DNA from 4 places in the Blautia aquisgranensis genome. Region 2 is predicted to be linked to each of the others. Evidence: riboswitches for the same ligand, from Rfam matches in the RefSeq annotation. Region 2 holds a riboswitch; each other region holds the start of a gene.
The links. Region 2 has a riboswitch for cobalamin ahead of WMO28_RS02155 (leucine-rich repeat domain-containing protein). Riboswitches for the same ligand answer to the same signal wherever they lie in the genome.

Region 1 (5,135 bases), on a different contig from region 2:
CCTTCTCGTCCTCTGCCTTGGCATCTTCACTGGATTCTGTCTTTGCGGAATCATCTTTTGCCATTACCGGCACAGATGCAAGCATCATGGCAGATGCACTTACCATTGCAAGAAGCAAATTTACATAACGTTTTTTCATAATTAGTTTCTCCCTTCCTTATGTAAAACATTTTCTTAATATGAAGCATTTTTCTTGTATATACAGCATTTCAGGAAAGCACTCCATAAGCTCCTGTCTCATGCAGTACTCTCCTGAACCGCTGTTTTCAATAGCAATCTGCCCGGAAGACAGTCTTCCTAGTCTTTCCGGGCAGTTACATTCATTTTCTATTTTTATCTGACTGAAGATCAGATATATATTTTTATTCTGCGGAATCCTCAGCGGAATCTGCGGATGCGTCAGACTCTGCAGAAGCATCTGCGTCTGCGGACTCATCGGAGCTTCCAAGAGAATCGATTGCAGCTTTTGTATGATCTACATAGATCTGCTCAACAGCTTCAATTCTTCCAAGACCCTCGATCTGGCAGTCTACCTTGTCGAAGTCTCCGGATGCTGTAAACTGGCTCTTCCAGGAATCCTCCTCATCACCGGCCATATCGTTGTTTGCATGGTCACCGGCAACAACCATCAGCGGACGAAGAACAACGTTCTTGTATCCTGCCTCTTTAACTTTCTCGATAACCTTATCACATGCGGTATCTTCCGGCTTACCCTCTACAGTACCGATGAAAGCGTTCTTGAGTCCAAGGTCTTCCATCTGTGTCTGCATCTGATCATATGTAATATTGGCTGTATGGGAAGTACCATGTCCCATGAATACAAATGCTGTACCAGCCTCTGCTGCTGCATCCATGCTGTCGAAACCAGCTTCCTTGCATGCTGTATCTGTGATAGCCTGTGCAACAGCTTTCTTATCATCGTTGATCACAGTTGTATCGTCACCAACCTCACCAAGCATTGGCTCTGCAATTGCTACAGACTCAAATTTATCTTTATATTCGTTGATTGCTTCTGTCATCTCATCATACTCTGCGCCATGCATCAGATGTGTCGGCTGAACAACCAGATTCTTAACACCATTTGCCACTGCACGGTCAAGTGCCTGCTGCATGTTATCAATATTCTCTCCGTCTCTTGCCTCAACATGGTTGATGATGATCTGTGCTGTGAAAGCTCTTCTTACAGACCAGTCCGGATATGCTTTTGCCAGGGCATCCTCGATTCCTTTGACATCCTCTGCACGGCTGTCGTTGAAGGATGTACCAAAGCTTACTACCAGAAGCTCGTTCTCTCCGATCTCATCCTGGTTACGTGGATCATCCTTGGAAGCATCACCTGTGTCACGTCCGAAGTAGTCCGGATCAGCGTTCTCTCCCTCTACCAGCTCTTTCTGTGCGTCGGTAAGTGCATCCCATGCTTCCTTGGCTGCCTTGCAGTCCTCATCTGTTGTATCAGTTCTCTCCTGAACATAAATCTTATCGATCAGGGAAGCTACGTTGTCTGCTGCTTCTTTATCTGCATCAGAAGTCTCTGTTGTAGTGTCCTCAGCACTCTCCTCTGTTGCGGAGTCATCTGCTGCCATTGCTGTTGTAGCTGCACCCATGGAACATGTCATGGAAACTGCGAGCATCAGAGCTAACATAGTTTTTCTTTTCATTTCTTATCGTCCTCTTTTCATGTATTTTCCAGATCTGCGATACATACAAAAAACGGCTGCTCTCCGCGGCCGCCTGTCTTACATAAAGGATTCTCTTCGCAATACATAAAAAGAAGTTCTGTATTGTTATGGAGAATACAGATTCGTAAACCGCGAATCTAGGATCTCTCAATAAGGCAGTTCTCCTGACTTGGTTCAGCGCTGCTTTTCCTTCCCGGTCTCCCAGTGGTTTCAAAAACAGCTCCCCTTTCACAGTGACGGTATCGTTCCGGATTCCCACCGGATTCTCTTTTACGCATCAGATCTGATGCAACCTTATCGCTATAACATTTGCACATATTCAATTTAATCTGGATGTCTCTTTTTTACCACAAAATTACATAAATGTCAAGCCGACTGTCCGATTATTAGGAGCTTTTACCTTGAATCTGTCAGTTATTATCTGACTATATATTTTATTTATGTGAAAAATATATAGTTGATTTAAAATTATATTTTTTATTTATAGTTTACATTTCCTGTCCTGTTTTCAGAACCAGACCTGCAGTTCATTTCCAAATAGAAAAAGCCCCTTCCCATATATAACTATACATAAGAAGAAGCTCTTTCCTGATTTTATATTCCACTATATTTATTTACCAAAATATTCCTGTTTCAGATATCTGGCCACATAAATTCCGCTGGCAGATGCATGGGAAAGTGAATGGGTCACGCCGCTGCAGTCTCCGATAACGAAAAGTCCCTTGTGACAGGTCTCCAGATTTTCGTCGATTTCAACTTCCATGTTATAGAATTTAACCTCCACACCATAGAGCAGTGTATCGTCGTCTGCTGTACCCGGCGCGATCTTATCCAGCGCATAGATCATCTCGATGATTCCATCCAGGATACGTTTCGGCATTACAAGACTTAAATCTCCCGGTGTTGCGGAAAGTGTCGGTGTCACAAAGCTCTCCTCGATACGGGCTTTTGTGCTTCGTCTTCCACGGATCAGATCTCCGAAACGCTGAACCATAACACCGCCACCAAGCATATTGGAAAGTCTGGCAATACTCTCGCCATATCCGTTACTGTCATGGAACGGCTCTGAGAAATGCTTGGATACAAGAAGTGCAAAGTTGGTGTTGTTGGTATGTTTGGCCGGATCCTCGTAGCTGTGTCCGTTTACTGTGATGATTCCATTGGTATTCTCATTAACGACAACGCCTCGCGGATTCATACAGAAGGTACGTACCATATCCTCGAATTTCTCGGTACGGTAAACGATCTTGCTCTCATAAAGCTCATCAGTCAGGCGGCTGAACACCTCTGCCGGAAGCTCCACACGAACACCAATATCCACACGGTTGGAAAGTGTCGGGATCTTAAGATCTGTACATACGGACTCCATCCACTTACTTCCGCTTCGTCCTGCGGAAATGATACAGTAAGTTCCCTCGTAACGCTGATCATTCACAAGAACTGCGTAACCGTCCTCTGTTTTCTCAACCTTGTCTACAGAAGCATCAAAATAGAAATCTACATGCTCCTTCATCTTCTCATAGAGATTCTGCAGTACCACATAGTTGATATCTGTTCCAAGATGGCGGACAGAAGCATCCAGAAGATGCAGTCCGTTCTGAAGACAGAGCTTACGGATCTCACTGTTTGTTGTGGAATAGAGCTTCGTTCCCTCTCCGCCGTGCATCAGGTTCAGCTTATCTACATACTCCATCAGCTCTGTGGCAGTATCCTTGCCGATATGCTGATACAGAGTTCCGCCAAACTGATTGGTGATGTTATATTTTCCATCGGAAAAAGCACCGGCACCACCAAAGCCTTTCATGATCGCACAGGTCTTGCAGTGGATGCAGGATTTTATTTTTTCACCGTCGATCGGGCATTTTCTTTTTTCCAGAGGATGACCGGCTTCAAATACCGCGATCTTTTTCTCCGGGTCATTATTCATCAGTTCATAGGCTGCAAAAATCCCTCCAGGACCTGCACCTACGATAAGTACATCATATTTCATAAATAAAAAACTCCTTGTCTTGTGTGTGAAGCGGACAGGTTCATCCGCATTCTTGTTTCGTTTTTGCACAAACCCTGACTATTCTACAACAAGTCTGTCCAAAAGTCACTTGTTTTTTTCACGTTTTGGATTATTTTCATAAAGCTGAAGCTTTTTTCCATCTGTCTCCAGTGTGATCGCACCGTTTTTCATGGTATATTCCACCTGGGAGCCACATGCTTCCAGACGTTGTATAGTTTCCGGTGAAGGATGACCATAGGTATTCGTAGACGAACATGAAATAACGGAAATCTCCGGTTTCACAGCAGCAAGAAATGCCTCAGAGGAAGAATACCGCGAGCCATGATGTCCCACTTTCAGACAGTCCACATCCTTAAGTCTGCCTTCGGATAACAGTTTTTTCTCCGTTTCTTCTCCGATATCCCCTGTAAAAAGCATTTCGAAATCGCCATAAATAAGCTCCATTACCATAGCTTCCTCATTGACATCCTTCCCTTCCGCTCCTGCTTCCGGCCACAGAATTGAAAAGCTTATGGACGCCGAGGGGAACTTATCTCCTGCATTTGCAGTCACAACCTTCACACCTGCACGTTCTGCTGCACCGGCCAGTTCCTTCCACGCCTCCGGCTGCTGTTTCCCGCCATTCCAGCCGGGCAGGATCAGATGTCCCACACGGATTATGGTGAGTCCTTTTTCTATGTATTCCAGAAGCTCCTGCACGCCACTGATATGGTCCAGATCTGTATGGGAGATAAAAATCCCGTCCAGATAAGAGATTCCCTGATTTTTCAGTGCAGGAAGCAGGCAGTATCTTCCCAGCTCCTTCTGGCTGCTGCTGCCGCCATCAATAAGATAATGCCGGTTCTCTGGTGTCTGTATCAGAATTCCGTCCCCCTGTCCCACATCCAGACAGATGATCTTTAGATTGCCGGATAGATTAATAAATGCCGGAAGGCTTATTACAAAAAAGCCGCCGCTCAAAAGCAGCACAGCCGCAAGCCGTAATCCCCACTTCCTTCCCCTGTCGTTTTTCTGCTCTTTTTTATCCTGCTTCAGCTGTTTTATATACTGTCCCATAAACAGGACTGTGGCTAATATTCCATAATATATCATGATCTGCCAGCTCTTCGGTTCCCCTCCGATCCAGGTACACCACCGTGAGCTTCCCGCCCAGACACAAATCTTTTCATAAAGAAACAAAAGTGCTCTCGCCGGTGCGACTACCACCCTGGCCACCGGAATACTGACAAATCCCAGAAGCACAGCCGCCACTCCGCCGGCCAGCACTACTCCCACACTTGGGAGTATGAGAAGGTTCAGAACAAGTCCTGCCAGTGATATCTCCCCGAAAAATTTCAGCATCACAGGCAAAGTCACAAGCTGAATCGCAGCAGAAGAAAAAAACGCTCTCGTAAGCTTTCGTTTCGCCCCTGCCAGCGCACAGACCCGGTCTGCCGCCACGCAGA
Region 2 (5,135 bases):
ACTTCCGCTGATCATTCTGATCCTGTTCACAGGAATTCTGTTAACCGCTCGGTTAGGTCTTTTACAGGTAAGGCACCTCGGAAAGGCACTGAAATTCATGGTAAAAAATGAAGAAGGCGGCGATGGTGAGGTCACAAGCTTCGGAGCTCTGTGTACTGCACTTTCAGCAACCATCGGAACCGGAAATATCGTAGGTGTCGCAACTGCTATCGCAGCCGGCGGACCAGGTGCACTTTTCTGGATGATCGTAGCCGCATTCTTCGGGATGGCAACCAAATACGCAGAAGGACTTCTGGCGATCAAGTATCGTACCATTGACAAAGAAGGCCACGTTCTCGGCGGACCATTCTACTACATCGAAAACGGTATGGGAAAACAGTGGAGATGGCTTGCCAAGATCTTCGCATTTTTCGGAGCAGGTGTAGGACTTTTCGGTATCGGAACCTTCACACAGGTAAACGGTATCGCGTCTGCAGTTACCAATTTCTTTGACCCGGATAAAGCACATACAGTAGCACTTTTCGGAAATACATATTCCTGGGCAACTGTAGTTGCATGTCTGGCACTTACAGTATGTGTAGGACTTGTCGTTCTCGGCGGAATCAAGAGAATCGCAAAGGTATCCCAGGTCGTTGTACCGTTTATGGCAGTTCTCTATGTTGCACTGGCACTGATCATCGTGATCACAAACATCACTGCAGTACCTGCAGCGATCGTAACTATCGTAAAATCTGCTTTCACAGGAAGTGCACTTGCAGGTGGCGCAATGGGAACCATGGTCGTAGCTATGCAGAAGGGTATCGCCCGCGGTATCTTCTCCAATGAGTCCGGTCTTGGTAGTGCCCCGATCGCAGCCGCTGCAGCTCAGACAAAGGAGCCGGTACGTCAGGGTCTTGTATCCATGACAGGTACATTCATTGATACCATCGTTATCTGTACAATGACAGGTCTTTCCATCGTCATCACAGAAACATGGAACACAGGTCTTGAGGGTGTTGCCATCACAACAGCAGCTTTCCAGAAAGGACTTCCTTTCCCGCCGGTTGTCGCATCCTTCTCACTGATGCTGTGTCTGGTATTCTTCGCATTCACAACCATTCTCGGATGGGATTATTACGGTGAAAGATGTCTGGAATACCTGTTCAACAGAAACAAAGCCGCAGTTACAACATACCGCTGGCTGTACATCATCTGCGTATTCATCGGACCATATATGACTGTAGCAGCAGTATGGAACATCGCAGATATCTTCAATGCCCTGATGGCATTCCCGAACCTGATTGCTCTTCTTGCCCTGAGCGGTGTGGTCGTAAAGGAAACAAAAAATTTCTTCAAGAGACATAAAAACTACGAATTCTGATAAAAAAAGACGCAGCTTTTACATTTTTGCCGTGTAAAAGCTGCGTCTTTCTTTTCGGAACCACTGTCGCTTTTGAACTTACAGTTTCCCACCGTAATTCTTATAATTCTCAATATAATCCAGGATCTCCTCCGGATTCTTCATAAACCTGCAAAGTCCCACAACATCCCGTGACATAAATTTCTCAGCTGCCGTATATTCCAGCAGTTCTCTCATACTGTCATAATAGCCTTCGATGTTATAGAGAACGATCGGACGATCGATCCGCCCCAGACTCTTTAATGTCAGGATCTCAAAAAATTCCTCATATGTACCGATTCCTCCGGGTACCACGATCGTAGCATCGGAACGGCTTTCCAGGAGATGTTTTCTCTCTCTCATGGTTTCCGTAAAAATAAACTCCGTACAGTGCTGATACAGCACTCCCGGCTGGTCAAAAAATTTCGGCGAGATTCCAAGGATATAGCCTTTTTCATGGGAAACTCCCCGGGCAGCTGCACCCATCAGGCCAGTCTCACCTCCGCCAAACACAAGCCCGTGACCTCTTTTTGCCATCAGTCGTCCAAGCTCTTCTGTCTTTTCATAATAGATTTTTTTGAGCTCCTCACTGGATGCTCCGTATATGCAGATATTCATGATTTCTTCTCCTCTTTTTTCCAAAATGACACCATCTCAGAAATATTTTACCTCAAATCCATTCTTCCTACAATAGTCATCCACCCTGGTATCTTTTTTACATAAAATCTTTGTTCCTCTGTTGATGATCCACTCTCCAAGAACCTCCGGATCTCCGGAAAATTCTACTGTTTTCAACATACTGCATCCATGAAACGCCCATTTTTCCACAGTTTCCACACTTTGAGGAATTCTGACGTATTCCAGTTCTTTGCATTTCAAAAAAGCACTCTCTCCTATAAAATGCAGATTCTCCGGAAGTTTCAGGTTTTTCAGACCAGTCTGATAAAAAGCTTTTTCTTCTATTTTTTCCACAGACTTCGGTATCTCTATTTCTGACAGCTCTATACATCTGTAAAAGCTCTGTCTTCCAATCTCTCTTACAGTTTCCGGCAGAATAATCTGCGAAAGCTCCCTGCATTCCATAAATGTTTCTTCCGGAATTCTGAAAATCTTTAAATTGTCATCAAAAGAAACCTGCTGTAATCTTTTGCATCCGGAAAAAATCCCTTTTCCCATGCGTTCAACTGTTTTTGAAATCTGAAATTTTCTCAGATTTACGCAACCGGAAAATGCTCCGTTTTTTATTTTTTTCAGTTTTTGCGTATCTACCGTTCTTAGTCTCGTACACCCCGAAAAACTTTCCTTCCCGATTTCTCTTACACAGTCTGAAAAAACTGCCTCCTTGATCCGAATGTTATTTTTCAGTGCCTCATCACCAATCTTTGTATATGGCCATGTGATAACGAGCCGTCTGTCTCCATGCTTATCTGCACAGCCTCTCAGAAATGTTTTTTCTTCATCCTTCTGTAACCGCCACACCAGTGTTTTCTGCATTTTTTACCTCTCAAATAAAAAAACAGGTGCAATATCCCGAAAGATATCGCACCCGTATTATAATCATGTTTTTCTCAAACAATACCATCTGCTACCGCAATATCTCTGAATCCGGAAGCTGTTTTCTCTCCGTAACCCGAAAAAAGGTTCACAAAATAAAACAATCTCCCACTCCATTTATCATTGCGTGTAATAACTGGTAGCAGCTTTAAGCAGGTATCCTGGCTTATGTAATCACGGTCTTTCTCCTTCTCATACAAAATATGTACAATGGATGCAGAAAACCTAAACAAATACAGTAGCACGACTGCCTGGGATTCTAACCCTGTTCCCTCTTGGCTCTGTCGATATAACAGAGAACTTAAAACCGGTAATTGTTGAATTACTTTTCCATATTTAACTGTGCCGAAATTATAACATAATTCTCTTACCGTGGCAATCCTGTATTGACGCAGCCGGATTATTTATTTTACTGTCACCTTGCATTTATAAACTGCTTTTCCTGATTTTACAGTAATAACTGCCGTTCCTTTTTTAAGTCCTTTAATTACTCCTTTAGCATTTACGTAAACAACTTTTTTATTGGAAGAAGTGTATGTGATCTTCTCAGCAGAAGTAATTGGTTTACGTACAGGTTTTAATGTATCCGTTTTTCCTTTTTTCAGAGTAATACTGGATTTCAGGCCTGTAATGGCTGTTGTTCTTACAGTTCCTTTCTGTACGATTACTTTTACTTTTGCTGTCTTTTTACTTGCCAGTGTTACAGTAATATAAGCTGTACCTGTCTTTTTCTGTGCAGTGATCACACCTTTGTTATTTACTTTGACAATAGCTGTATTGCCTGATTTCCAGGATTTTACAGAATCTCCTTTTGCCAGTCCGCTTACTTTCACTTTGTTTGTGGATTTTCCCGGATTCAGCCTGATCTCATATGCATTAAGCTTAATTGTTGCTTTCAGCTTGCTTCCTGAGCTTTTCGTCTCCTTTTTGCCGCATACAGAACAGGTTCTTGTAATCTGTTTTGCTGCAAAGACCGTAGCTGCTTTTGTTGTCTTCCAGGAGCTCCATTTATGAGTCACATGTGCTGCCTTCTGCACAACTACTTTTACTTTTGCTGTTGTCTGACTTGCCAGAGTTACGGTAACATAGGCTGTTCCTGTCTTCTTCTGTGCAGTGATCACACCCTTGTTATCTACTTTCACAATAGCTGTATCACTTGATTTCCAGGATTTTACGGAATCTCCTTTTGCCAGTCCGCTTACTTTTACCTTATCTGTGGACTTTCCTGAAACCAGTTTAATTTCATATGTACTGAGCTTAATCGTTGCTTTCAGCTTGCTTCCTGAGTTTTTCATTTCTGTTTTACCGCATACAGAACAGGTTCTTGTGATCTGTTTTGCAGCAAATACTGTAGCCTCTTTCGTTGTCTTCCAGGAACTCCATTTATGATCTGCAAGTGCTGTAGATTCTGTCTTTTTCTCGCCACACCAGGTACAGGTAAATGTTTTACTTCCTTTTTCCTTACATGTGGACTGCTTTGTAACCACACCTGTATTCCAGCTGTGTTTTGTATGCTCTCCTTTATCCTTAAGATCCCAGTAAGCTGTCTTTTTATTTACAAAACGACTGTACGCATCCAGAGCCTGAAGAGCCTGTACCGTAGACATTTCACTGGATTTCGTCATGGACATGGAATGTGAAAAACCATTGTCACTCTGAATATAGCCGGTCAGATTGGTGATCAGATTCATATTTACAGTTCCAAAATCACCGCTCAACGGATCAATTCCCATAGATGTCAGAGCAAGAAGCACCTGGGCAGTACTTTCTGAAGTTCCATATCCGAAGTCATCACCCATTGTATTTTTCAAATAGGTAAGTGCCTGATCGGAGATTTTTTTTGCTGCTGTATTATGATTTCTGTAAACAGAAAGTGCCTGAAGAGCCATTGCTGTAATATCAGAGCTTCCACCTCTCGCATCGGAAAGACCGATTCCTCCACTTGCTGAATTCTGGAACTTTGCAAGTTCCGCTATAATAGCACCGCGATTCCATTTTGCACCGGAAGGTATCTGAATATCTGCCGCATCCAGTGCAATCAGTGCATAGATCAGTTCATTGGATCCGTTTTTCAGCTTCGGTGAATTATATATCATCTCTGCCAGATTAACACCATTTACATTTGTGATGTCTTTTCCCATGGAAGTTAAAGCAAGTGCTACGCGCTCAATATCCGTAGGTTTCTGGTCTGCGCTCCAGGTTT
Region 3 (5,135 bases), on a different contig from region 2:
ATTCATCCTTTGTATTGGAAAGCAGGGAATGTCCGTTAAACTGAATATCTCCGGCACTTACCCGGCCGCCCCCGGCAAGTGCGCCGAGAACAGCACGGATAACGGTTGTTTTTCCACTTCCACTCTCTCCTACCACACTAATGATCTCACCTTTTTTCATAGAAAGGTTGAAATGCTCAACAGTAGGTGTCTGCTTTCCATACCGGATTGAAAGATCCTTGATTTCAAGCATAAATAAGCGCTCCTTTACTCAGCAAGAGTGATATCCTTTGTCAGCCAGTAGTAATCCATCGGATACATCTTGACACCGGTTACCTTCTTGTTGGAGAAGAGGTAAGTTGTCTCATAACCAAAGAATACAGTTGCTGCATCGTCCATGATATCCTGCTGGATGTCAACGATCAGATCTTTTCTCTTGTCCTCATCGAAAGTCTGTGCAAGCTCATCGAGAAGCTTGTCTACATCCGGATTGTTGTAGCCGGCTGTGTTGTTTGCAGAAGAGCTGTACCAGTTCTCTCTTAAGTAGTTCTCAGGATCACCTGTATTTGCAACAAGTACGTTCCAGATAAGAAGGTCATACTGACCGGAATCTCTCATGTCAAGAAGTGTCTCGTAACTTACAGTGTTAAGGTTTACGTTGATACCGATCTCTTTCAGGCTGGCCTGTGCTGCCTGTGCATATACACCAAGCTCCGCACGGCTTGTATAAATAACGAAATCAAGAACAAGCGGATCTCCGTCCGGAGTCTCTACAAATCCGTCACCATCAACATCTTTGTATCCAGCCTCCTCAAGAATCTTCTTAGCGCCATCCGGATCATAAGCATTCTCATCATTCAGCTCATCAAAACCAAAATCAAGTGTTGGCGGAACCGGAGCTTTACCAGCTGTTGCGCCACCCTCAAGAAGAGTGTTACAGTATGTTTCTTTGTCAAGACCGCGAAGAAGTGCCTGGCGAAGTGCTTTGTCGCTGAGAGCACGTCCCTCACTCTGGTTCATAAATGCATATGTGGAACGAAGAGACTGAAGCTCCTGGATCTCATAGTTATCATTTCCCTCGAACTCTACCAGGTTCTCTGTTTTCAGGTTGTAAGCGATATCGATCTCGCCTGTCTGAAGAGCCATAGAACGTGTTGTCTGGTCATCAACACATTTCAGTGTAACTTTGTCAAGTGGGACTTCGCCATCCCAGTAATTCTCATTTTTTACTACAACACAGGAATCTGTCGGGCTGAAAGACTCTACTGCGTAAGGACCTGTACAGATTGGTCCCTCCATTGCAAATGTGGAGTCATCTACATTTGTATCAACGATCAGGAACAACGGGTCTGCAAGACATCCTGCCATGTTTGCATTGGCTCTGTTAAGATGGAACACAAGGTTCTGTCCGTCAACTTCGATACTGTCAAGATCAAAGAACTCTGGAACACGATCGCTCTTCTCAGCAGTACGCTCGATGGAAGCCTTAACCATCTCTGGTGTCATGTCATCTCCATTGGAGAATTTTACACCCTCACGAATCTTAAATGTCCATGTTTTTCCATCGTCACTGTTCTCCCACTCTTCTGCAAGACATGGAACGATCTCACCGTTTTCATCGAATTTTGTGAGGCACTCACCGATCGCATAACGGGAAACTACCCAGCTGAAATACTGCTCTGTCGGCTCCAGTGTATCTGCGAAGCTTGTTACTCCGATAGTGATCTCTTTATCACTGTTTTTGTCACCTTTCGCCTGAGCCATTGTTGTCATGGAAAAAGTCATCATGCATGCAAGTGTAGCAGCCAGCACTTTTTTTACTACGTTATTTCTCATTTCATCCTCCTAAAGATAAATACTAACTATTGGGTGTTGGTTTGTTACATAAAATTACGGTTTGGTTTATTTAATCCTGACGCGGATCCAGTACATCACGGATGCTGTCTCCAAGCATGTTGAAAACAACAACACAGATCACGATTGCGATACCAGGATAGATCATAAGCCATGGCGCTTTTGCCATGTAGGTTCTTCCTTCGTTAAGCATCAGTCCCCACTCCGGTGTCGGTGCTGTTGCACCAAATCCCAGGAATGAAAGGGAAGCCAGCTCCAGCATCATGGTTCCGATATCTGCTGCCGCAGTTACCACCATCTGTGTAACCATGTTCGGAAGAACGTGAACAAGAAGAATTTTCCATGTTTTCGTTCCGTTTACAACTGCTGCCTCTATATAAAGACTCTTCTTGACTTTTAAAACCATACTTCTTGCAAGACGGGCATACTTTGTCCAGCTTACAGCCGCGATGGAGATAACGGCATTCACAAGGTTCGGTCCAAGCATACCGGCAATGGCGATAGCCAGTACAAGACCCGGGAAGGAGATCATCATATCTGCGATACGCATGATAACTGCGTCAACAACGCCGCCGAAATATCCGGCGATGACTCCTAAAAATGTACCGATCACAAAAATCACTGCAACCAGGCATAAGGTCATGATAAGAGAAGTTCTTGTTCCGAAGATAACACGGGACAGAAGATCTCGGCCAAGCTTATCTGTTCCAAAAGGATGTGCAGAGCTTGGTTCCTGCAGTGATTCGGTCATAACTGCATCCAGCGGATCATACGGGGCAAGCTGCGGAGCAAAAATCGCAACGCCGATCACCACAAGACCCAGAATAAAGAAAAGAGTAAACTGCTTATTTTCTTTAAATACTTGTAATACCTTTTTCAATTATCTATCCTCCTTAAGTCTTGGATCGAGATAAGTATAGGACAGATCCACAAGCAGGTTAATGCACATGTAGAGAATTGCGATCCACAGTACATAGCCCTGTACAAGAGGATAGTCTCTGCAGGAAATAGCTTTTACAGCCATATTTCCCATTCCAGGCCAGTTGTAAATGATCTCTACAACTGCAGTACCTCCAAGAAGACTTCCAAGGGAAAGTCCCAGAAGCGTTACCAGCGGAAGCATTACATTCGGAAGAACATGCTTCCAGAGAATCACACTTTCTTTGATTCCACGCATTCTGGCACCAGTTACATAATCCTGATGAAGTTCCTCAAGCACAGCACTTCTTACCTGACGGGTATATTTCGCAGACATGGCAAGTGCAAGAGTCAGCGCCGGAAGGATCATGGATTTAAAATCGGTACTTCCTCCTGCTACATTGATCCATCGAAGCTGCACACCAAAAATACTGAGAAGAATAAGTCCCAGCCAGAAGCTTGGTACGGATACTCCGACGAAAGTGATACCTCTTACAAAATAGTCCGGGAATTTATTCTGATATACAGCTGCCAGAATTCCCAGTGGTATGGAAATGATGACCATCATAAGAAGTGCCAGAAGCGACATCTTAAGTGTTGGCCAGAAACAGGATACCAGCTTATCTGTTACCGGCATTTTGAAAGAATAGGACTGTCCCATATCTCCTGTAACAACACCTTTCAGCCAGGAACCATACTGTACAAGAAACGGCTGGTCAAGACCAAGCTCATGTCTCGTTTGCTCCAGAAGCTCCGGTGTCGGAAGATTACCACACTCTGTCAGCATGATCTCCGCAGGATCACCAGGTGACAGGTAGGTCAGTCCAAATGTGAAAAAGCTGATTCCAAATAATACGATGATGATCTGGAGAAATCTTTTTCCTACTTGTTTCTTTGTCACGTTTTACTCCTTTCCTCATTTGTTGCGATTTTTAACACAGCCGTTCTGTCGAAAAGTAAGTATCAGATCAGTAAATATAGGGGACTCTAATATGCAGAATTTGCATGAAAAATTAAGAAATACGCACAAAAAAAGCCCGTGACGAAATAACGGGCACAAAAAGCATGCTTCCTATCTTCCGTAAGAATCATTCCTGGACAATTGCAAGCAGGTCTCCTGACTAAGGCTCCTTACCCTCAGACACCTTCCCGGCTCTATTACGCGCACCAGGCCAGTGGCATTCATCTGAGGATTCCCCATTACAGTGACGGGATCGTACCGGATTTACACCGGTTTCCCTATTAATCCTTGCGGAACTTGCAACGACTGATATGAAAAATCAGCAAATGCTATTAAATTACGGATTTATTATATTATAGAGAATGTTTCCTGTCTATAGAAAAATGTTAATTTTTTTTAAATCTTTTAACTTTTTCGTTGAATTTTCGGAAATATACCTATACCCTGTTGGGTATTTTACATAAAATACAGATACCCCATTATGTATATTGCACAAAATATCCTGTCTGAGCAAAAAAGCCTATGTTTAACTGCGTTCAATTCTCAACAGAATTTCAAAGTTAAACATAGGTTTTTGGGTTAAGATCAGGTCAAAGTTTCTGTGATCGCGGCATATGCGATCATTGGACCGTCCTCGATAATATTTAAACTTGCTGTCTGATAAAGTACTACTCCATTCTCAGTAGCAATGGAAGTATAAAGAATGTTTCCATGATAATCTCTCAGCTCTCCTAAATCTTCTCCCTTGAAGAAATATTCACCCGGCTTCTTGGACGGATACCAGCATCCGGTATACGGCGCATATTCGTAAACAACATTCTCAAGAAGCATCTGACGATAATGTTTCAGACCGTGACATTTTTTTCCCTGAAGGTGAAGCACCAGATGGCGTACATCCCGCTTATCCTGTTCCACCTCTTCCCAGGTCCAATAGCTCTGCCCGCCACGTTCAATGAGAATACTAGGGATTCCAAGAGAAGCTGCGTAATTGTAAGCACCACCTGTCGCAGTTGTAGAGCGAACTACATATTTCACGCCAATGTGTCTTGCCATATGGAGGGAAGCATCTGCTGTTTCATCATCCACAACACCTACATAATATACATATGGATGCAGCTGTTCATATCCGTCACCACTGTGAAGATCAATATAATAATCTGTTATAGAAAAAAGCTTCGTTACCATTGTATGGGCGATACGGTCAGCAGCTGTTCCGTTCGGGTCTCCCGGGAATACACGGTTCAGATTCTTGCCATCCTCGTAAACCATACTCATGGTCCTGTGCTCAAATCCGCTGACATTGACAAGAGGAATCACGATCACATTTCCCTTCAGATCCTCTGGCTGAAACTCTTTAGCCAGTTCCATGGCAGCCTGAATTCCTACGTATTCCGCACTATGTACACCTGCTGTGATCAGAATC
Region 4 (5,135 bases), on a different contig from region 2:
GATCTGTTCTGATCTGTACAGATCTTGTGAAAAAATGAAAAAAATATGTAACAAACAAAATGGGAAAATCCTTGAGAAACAGGATTTTTCCATTTTTAATGTCGAAAACATTAATAAATGTTACAAAATTTTAAACTAAATAATAGAAAATCCTTGCAATCCAAATAACACTGTGTTAATATATACAAAGATTGAAACAAGATATTTCAGAAATATTACATGAACTGCTGACAGATGAAATAACAGCAGACATGAATAGGTAGTAGAGCGGATCAGGAATATCCGCCATATAATCAGAATTCAGAATCAGATTGCGAGGGTGAACAGTCATGAAGAAAAGAATATTATGTTTGACACTGGCGCTCATCATCAGCGGAGCACAGGTAGTCAGCGTAAGCGCAACAAGAGAAGATGAAGCAGCACTTCAGCAGGAGATGGATGCAACCAACGAGCAGTTGAATGCAACATATTCCAGACTGGATGAGCTTTCTGCACAGAAATCGCAGATTGAAGGCGAAATTTCAACTCTAGACGCGAATCTTGTAAACGTGATGGTTTCGATTCAGACGCTGGAAGGAGATATCTCCAATAAAGAAGCCGACATTGCATCTACACAGACTAACCTTGAGAAAGCGAAGAATGCTAAGGAGAAGCAGTATGGGGCGATGAAGAAACGTATTCAGTACCTTTATGAGAAAGGTGGAGATGATGCGTGGTTTCAGATGATGCTCAATGCCGAGAATCTGTCTGAGCTTCTTACGAGAGCTGAGTATACACAGAAGACATATGAGCAGGACAGAAAGAGCCTTGAGAAATATTCCAACACAATCGAGCAGGTAGCCAGCCTGGAAGCACAGTATACACAGGAGAAGGCTGAACTCGAGGGAATGAAGCAGGAATATGAGGCAGAGTCCCAGAATCTTCAGGCACAGCTGGATGAGAAACGTGCAACATCTGCAGATTATGATAATGAGATCGCTTATGCACAGCAGCAGGCTACTGATTATGCGAATCTTCTTGCAGAGCAGACAGCAGAGCTTCAGAGATTAGAGGCAGAGCGTATTGCTGCTGAGGAGGAAGCGAGACGTCAGGCAGAAGCTGAAGCGGCTGCAAGAGCACAGGCAGAGGCTGAGGAAGAAGCAAGACGTCAGGCAGAGGCTGAGGCGCAGCAGAATGAAGCAGATGCGAGCGAAGATGTTCAGTACGATGAGGACGGCAATGTGATCGAGAACACAGATGAAGATACGGATGCCGGGGAAAATGAAGATGTTCAGTATGATGAGGATGGCAATGTGATAACAGATGAGTCCGGTAATACTGATGGTGATAATACAGATACAGCAGAAGACAATGCTGATTACGATGAAGGCGGAGAAACAGCAGCAGATGCGTCAGAGGATAATTCAGAAGATACTTCTTCTGACAGCGAAAGCTCTTCTTCCTACAGCAGCGGATCCGGTTCATCTGTTGTAGATTATGCAACACAGTTTGTAGGTAATCCGTATGTATGGGGCGGAACAAGCCTTACCAACGGTGCAGACTGCTCCGGTTTTGTGCAGAGCGTATATGCGAACTTTGGCGTAAGCCTTCCGAGAACATCGTATGAGCAGCAGAATGCAGGTACAGAGGTATCTTACGCAGATGCACAGCCAGGAGATCTGATCTGCTACGGCGGACATGTTGCTATCTATATGGGTGACGGTCAGATTGTTCATGCTTCCAATTCCCAGGATGGTATCAAGGTCAGCAATGACGCTACATACAGAACAATCGTATCTGTAAGACGTCTCGTATAAGAAAAAAGAGACAGATAAATATCAGCCTGAATTAAGAAATACAGCAGCCCGGTGAAAAGCCAAAGCAATTCATCGGGCTGTTTTTGCGTGATTTTATATATTGTTGAAAAACTTCAAAAAAATAAGCAAATGGTATTGACACAGAATTAACATGGTGTTATTATAATGTCAGTATAATTCCATATTGAACATAGCAAGTGCTGAGGGTGTCTGACAGTTATCTGATAATTATCAGAGACCAGCAGAAAAGGGAATCAGGTGAGAAACCTGAGCGATCCGGTCACTGTAACGGAGGAGCGAATCTCAGAATCCATTGTACGTAAGTATGAGAAGGAGAGAGGAGCGATGATCCCGGAGCCAGGAAACCTGCTTGTTATGGCGAGGTTAAACTTCCGTGTAAAGTGTAACAACCATTTCAGGGACTCCGCACCCCTGGAACGTTGTCTACTTTTTTACGAGAGTAGGCATTTTTTTATGGAATGCGCCTGTTCATATGAATTATACATGATTAAATGGCAGGCGATACTACTCCGGATACATTCGTTCCCTCCGCGCACTCATGAACGGATTATATTTCTACCCCGGGGTGGCATCGCTACCTCTTTTTTTATGGGAAAAATCATGAGTGCATAACCTTGGGAGGAGGTTGTGGTCATGGCAAAACCATATTGGGAGGGCAAGGAATTTTCTTATTACAGTCATAAGAAATGTGAGTATTTTCCATGCCATACGGGAGCAGACCCGGACAATTTTAACTGCCTGTTCTGCTATTGCCCGTTATATGCGCTGGGAGATAAATGCGGCGGTAATTTCCGGTTCCTGGACAGCGGCATCAAGGACTGCTCCAGATGTAAGCTTCCACACAGAAGAGAAAATTACGGATATATTACAGGTAAGTATAAAGAACTTGCAGATCTTGTGCGTAAGCAGAGAGAGAATACGGAAGAGAATGTGAAGAAACCGTATTAAGGTATGATAAATATAAGAAGTGGGTATATAAAAGCCAGTGTTGACGAGGAAAAATGTCGACCTGGCTTTTTTGATGCGTTAAAGAATACGAAATATGCTGCAGCATCAAATGAAAAGAGCCGGTACTGACAAAAAAATGTCAGCCTGGCTCTCACAGGACTATTGGAAAATCAGTACAGGAAGCTGCTGAAATTTTTTGCAGAGATTTACAATTGTGAAAGAACAGAATCTTCATGCGTCTGCAAAAATACCTTCAGCCGTGGAAGTTGATTGTTCAGGATCAGACGCTCCGGAAACATGGCCTGATGAACAAAATCAGCAGCATATGTAAAGTCGCCGATGTGTTCCGGCCCGTGGCTGTCACTGGAAAGAAGCAGCGGGAGATCATATTTGCGGCAGCAGCGCAGGATCTCGAAACAGTTTTCTCTGGTATCCCCGCGATATCCGTAAGGCGCCAGGGATGCTTCGTTGATCTCAAAGATCGTGCCGGTTGCTTTTGCGGCTCTGGCAAGGATATCATAATTAACAGGATAATGAGTATTATCACTATGTCCCAGGATCTTGACACAGGGATTTTTCATTACATTGATAAAAGCTTCAGTGTTCTCGTTACGGGTACCACAGCGGTAGTTCCAGCTGTGCATGCTGGCGATTGCATAGTCAAGTTTACCTAATAATTCCTGATTCAGATCTACGGTGCCATTCCGGTCAAGAATGTTCAGCTCGATCCCGTAGAGAAGCTCAACTCCGAAATGCTCCTTCGGAGAGTAGGTGAGACTGCGGAAATAAGAAGAAGTTCCGGCAGCCAGCGTTCCGGGACCGTGATCCGTGATGCCAAGAAGACGGAGCCCTTTTTTTGCGGCAGCCCGCGCCATGTTGGTGATCGTGCATTCCGTGCCATGTCCGCTGGCAATGGAATGGGTGTGCATATCGGAAAGATACATAAAAATACACCTCTTTTACAGTTCGTTTCCTGTATTGGGAACGGATATGTTTTCTAATGAATTCTGATAAAACAAGTATGGCAGAGTGGAAAAATAAAGTCAATAGAAAAAATCTCAATTACACGAAAAACAAATAAAACTCACAGAATTCAACCTACAAAAACCACAAAAACGGCAAGGAATACATGTTGGATTTCGTTGACATCAAAGTGGGGGTAAGGTATAATGAAAGTACATGAGCACATAGCCGGACAGGAGCGGTTCTGGAAGCGTGGAGGCAGACAGATCACCAGAAACAGCCGGTTGTGAGAAAGGAGAATCATGGAGAAATTTCATATAGCAGATATCCCGAAAACAGACAGGATCACGCATCTTGTTGATAATCTTTATGCGAAGATGCCGGTGATCGAATCTGCCAGAGCGAAACTTGTCACAGAGTCTTACAAAGAAACTGAAGATGAGCCGATCATTACGAGAAGGGCGAAAGCTTTTGCTCATATTCTGCGTAATATTCCGATCATCATCCGTGATGAGGAGCTGATCGTCGGAAGTAGTACTATCGCACCGAGAGGATGTCAGACATTCCCGGAATATTCTTTCCAGTGGCTGGAGGATGAGCTGGATACAGTAGCTACACGAACAGCAGATCCATTTTATATTGCGGAGGAGACCAAGGCAGAGCTTCGCGAGGTACATAAATACTGGAAGGGTAAGACTACAAGTGAACTTGCAACTTCCTATATGGCACCGGAAGCGATCCGTGCGATCGATCACAATATTTTTACACCGGGAAACTATTTCTACAATGGCGTTGGCCATGTAACAGTCAAATATGAAGAGGTTCTGGCTATCGGTTATGAGGGAATCATTGCCAAGGCGCAGAAGGAACTGGATGAGTGCAATGTGGGAGATGGAGATTATGCGAAGAAATCACGCTTCCTCAATGCAGTGATCTTAAGCTGTCAGGCTGTTATCGATTATGCACACCGCTATGCGGAGCTTGCAGAGAAGATGGCATATGAGACTCAGGATCCGACCAGAAAACAGGAGCTTCTTCAGATCGCATCCAACTGTACACGTGTACCGGAGAAGGGCGCCCGTAACTTCTATGAGGCATGCCAGTCCTTCTGGTTTGTACAGCAGCTGATTCAGATGGAGAGCAGCGGACATTCTATTTCACCGGGACGTTTTGACCAGTATATGTATCCATATTATAAGAGTGATATGGAGGCAGGTAATCTTACCAGAGAGTTTGCTCAGGAGCTTATGGACTGTATCTGGGTTAAATTAAATGACCTGAATAAATGCCGTGATGCTGCATCCGCAGAAGGCTTTGCCGGCTACAGCTTATTCCAGAACCTGATCGCAGGCGGACAGAATAAGGATGGCGAGGATGTGACCAATGATCTCTCCTTTATGTGTATCC

Region 1: linked by a shared signal. The riboswitch ahead of WMO28_RS12470 (sirohydrochlorin cobaltochelatase) and the one ahead of WMO28_RS02155 (leucine-rich repeat domain-containing protein) in region 2 are both predicted to bind cobalamin.
Region 3: linked by a shared signal. The riboswitch ahead of nikB (nickel ABC transporter permease) and the one ahead of WMO28_RS02155 (leucine-rich repeat domain-containing protein) in region 2 are both predicted to bind cobalamin.
Region 4: linked by a shared signal. The riboswitch ahead of WMO28_RS12405 (cysteine-rich small domain-containing protein) and the one ahead of WMO28_RS02155 (leucine-rich repeat domain-containing protein) in region 2 are both predicted to bind cobalamin.

Annotation. Positions count from the first base shown of each region.
Region 1 is NZ_JBBMEJ010000015.1:61,985-67,119, forward strand. It holds gene WMO28_RS12465 (hypothetical protein) at 1-139, opposite strand, end outside; gene WMO28_RS12470 (sirohydrochlorin cobaltochelatase) at 363-1,658, opposite strand; cobalamin riboswitch at 1,817-1,991, opposite strand; gene WMO28_RS12475 (NAD(P)/FAD-dependent oxidoreductase) at 2,290-3,669, opposite strand; gene WMO28_RS12480 (DNA internalization-related competence protein ComEC/Rec2) at 3,775-5,135, opposite strand, start outside.
Region 2 is NZ_JBBMEJ010000002.1:38,752-43,886, reverse strand. It holds gene WMO28_RS02165 (amino acid carrier protein) at 1-1,360, shown strand, start outside; gene WMO28_RS02160 (LOG family protein) at 1,439-1,996, opposite strand; gene WMO28_RS02155 (leucine-rich repeat domain-containing protein) at 2,033-2,872, opposite strand; cobalamin riboswitch at 3,067-3,252, opposite strand; gene WMO28_RS02150 (Ig-like domain-containing protein) at 3,337-5,135, opposite strand, start outside.
Region 3 is NZ_JBBMEJ010000010.1:90,953-96,087, forward strand. It holds gene WMO28_RS09705 (ATP-binding cassette domain-containing protein) at 1-232, opposite strand, end outside; gene WMO28_RS09710 (ABC transporter substrate-binding protein) at 247-1,815, opposite strand; gene nikC (nickel transporter permease) at 1,886-2,713, opposite strand; gene nikB (nickel ABC transporter permease) at 2,714-3,652, opposite strand; cobalamin riboswitch at 3,842-4,028, opposite strand; gene WMO28_RS09725 (M14 family metallopeptidase) at 4,298-5,135, opposite strand, start outside.
Region 4 is NZ_JBBMEJ010000015.1:44,302-49,436, reverse strand. It holds gene WMO28_RS12415 (N-acetylmuramoyl-L-alanine amidase family protein) at 1-12, shown strand, start outside; gene WMO28_RS12410 (NlpC/P60 family protein) at 330-1,796, shown strand; cobalamin riboswitch at 1,980-2,184, shown strand; gene WMO28_RS12405 (cysteine-rich small domain-containing protein) at 2,451-2,765, shown strand; gene WMO28_RS12400 (PHP domain-containing protein) at 2,972-3,709, opposite strand; gene WMO28_RS12395 (glycyl radical protein) at 4,031-5,135, shown strand, end outside.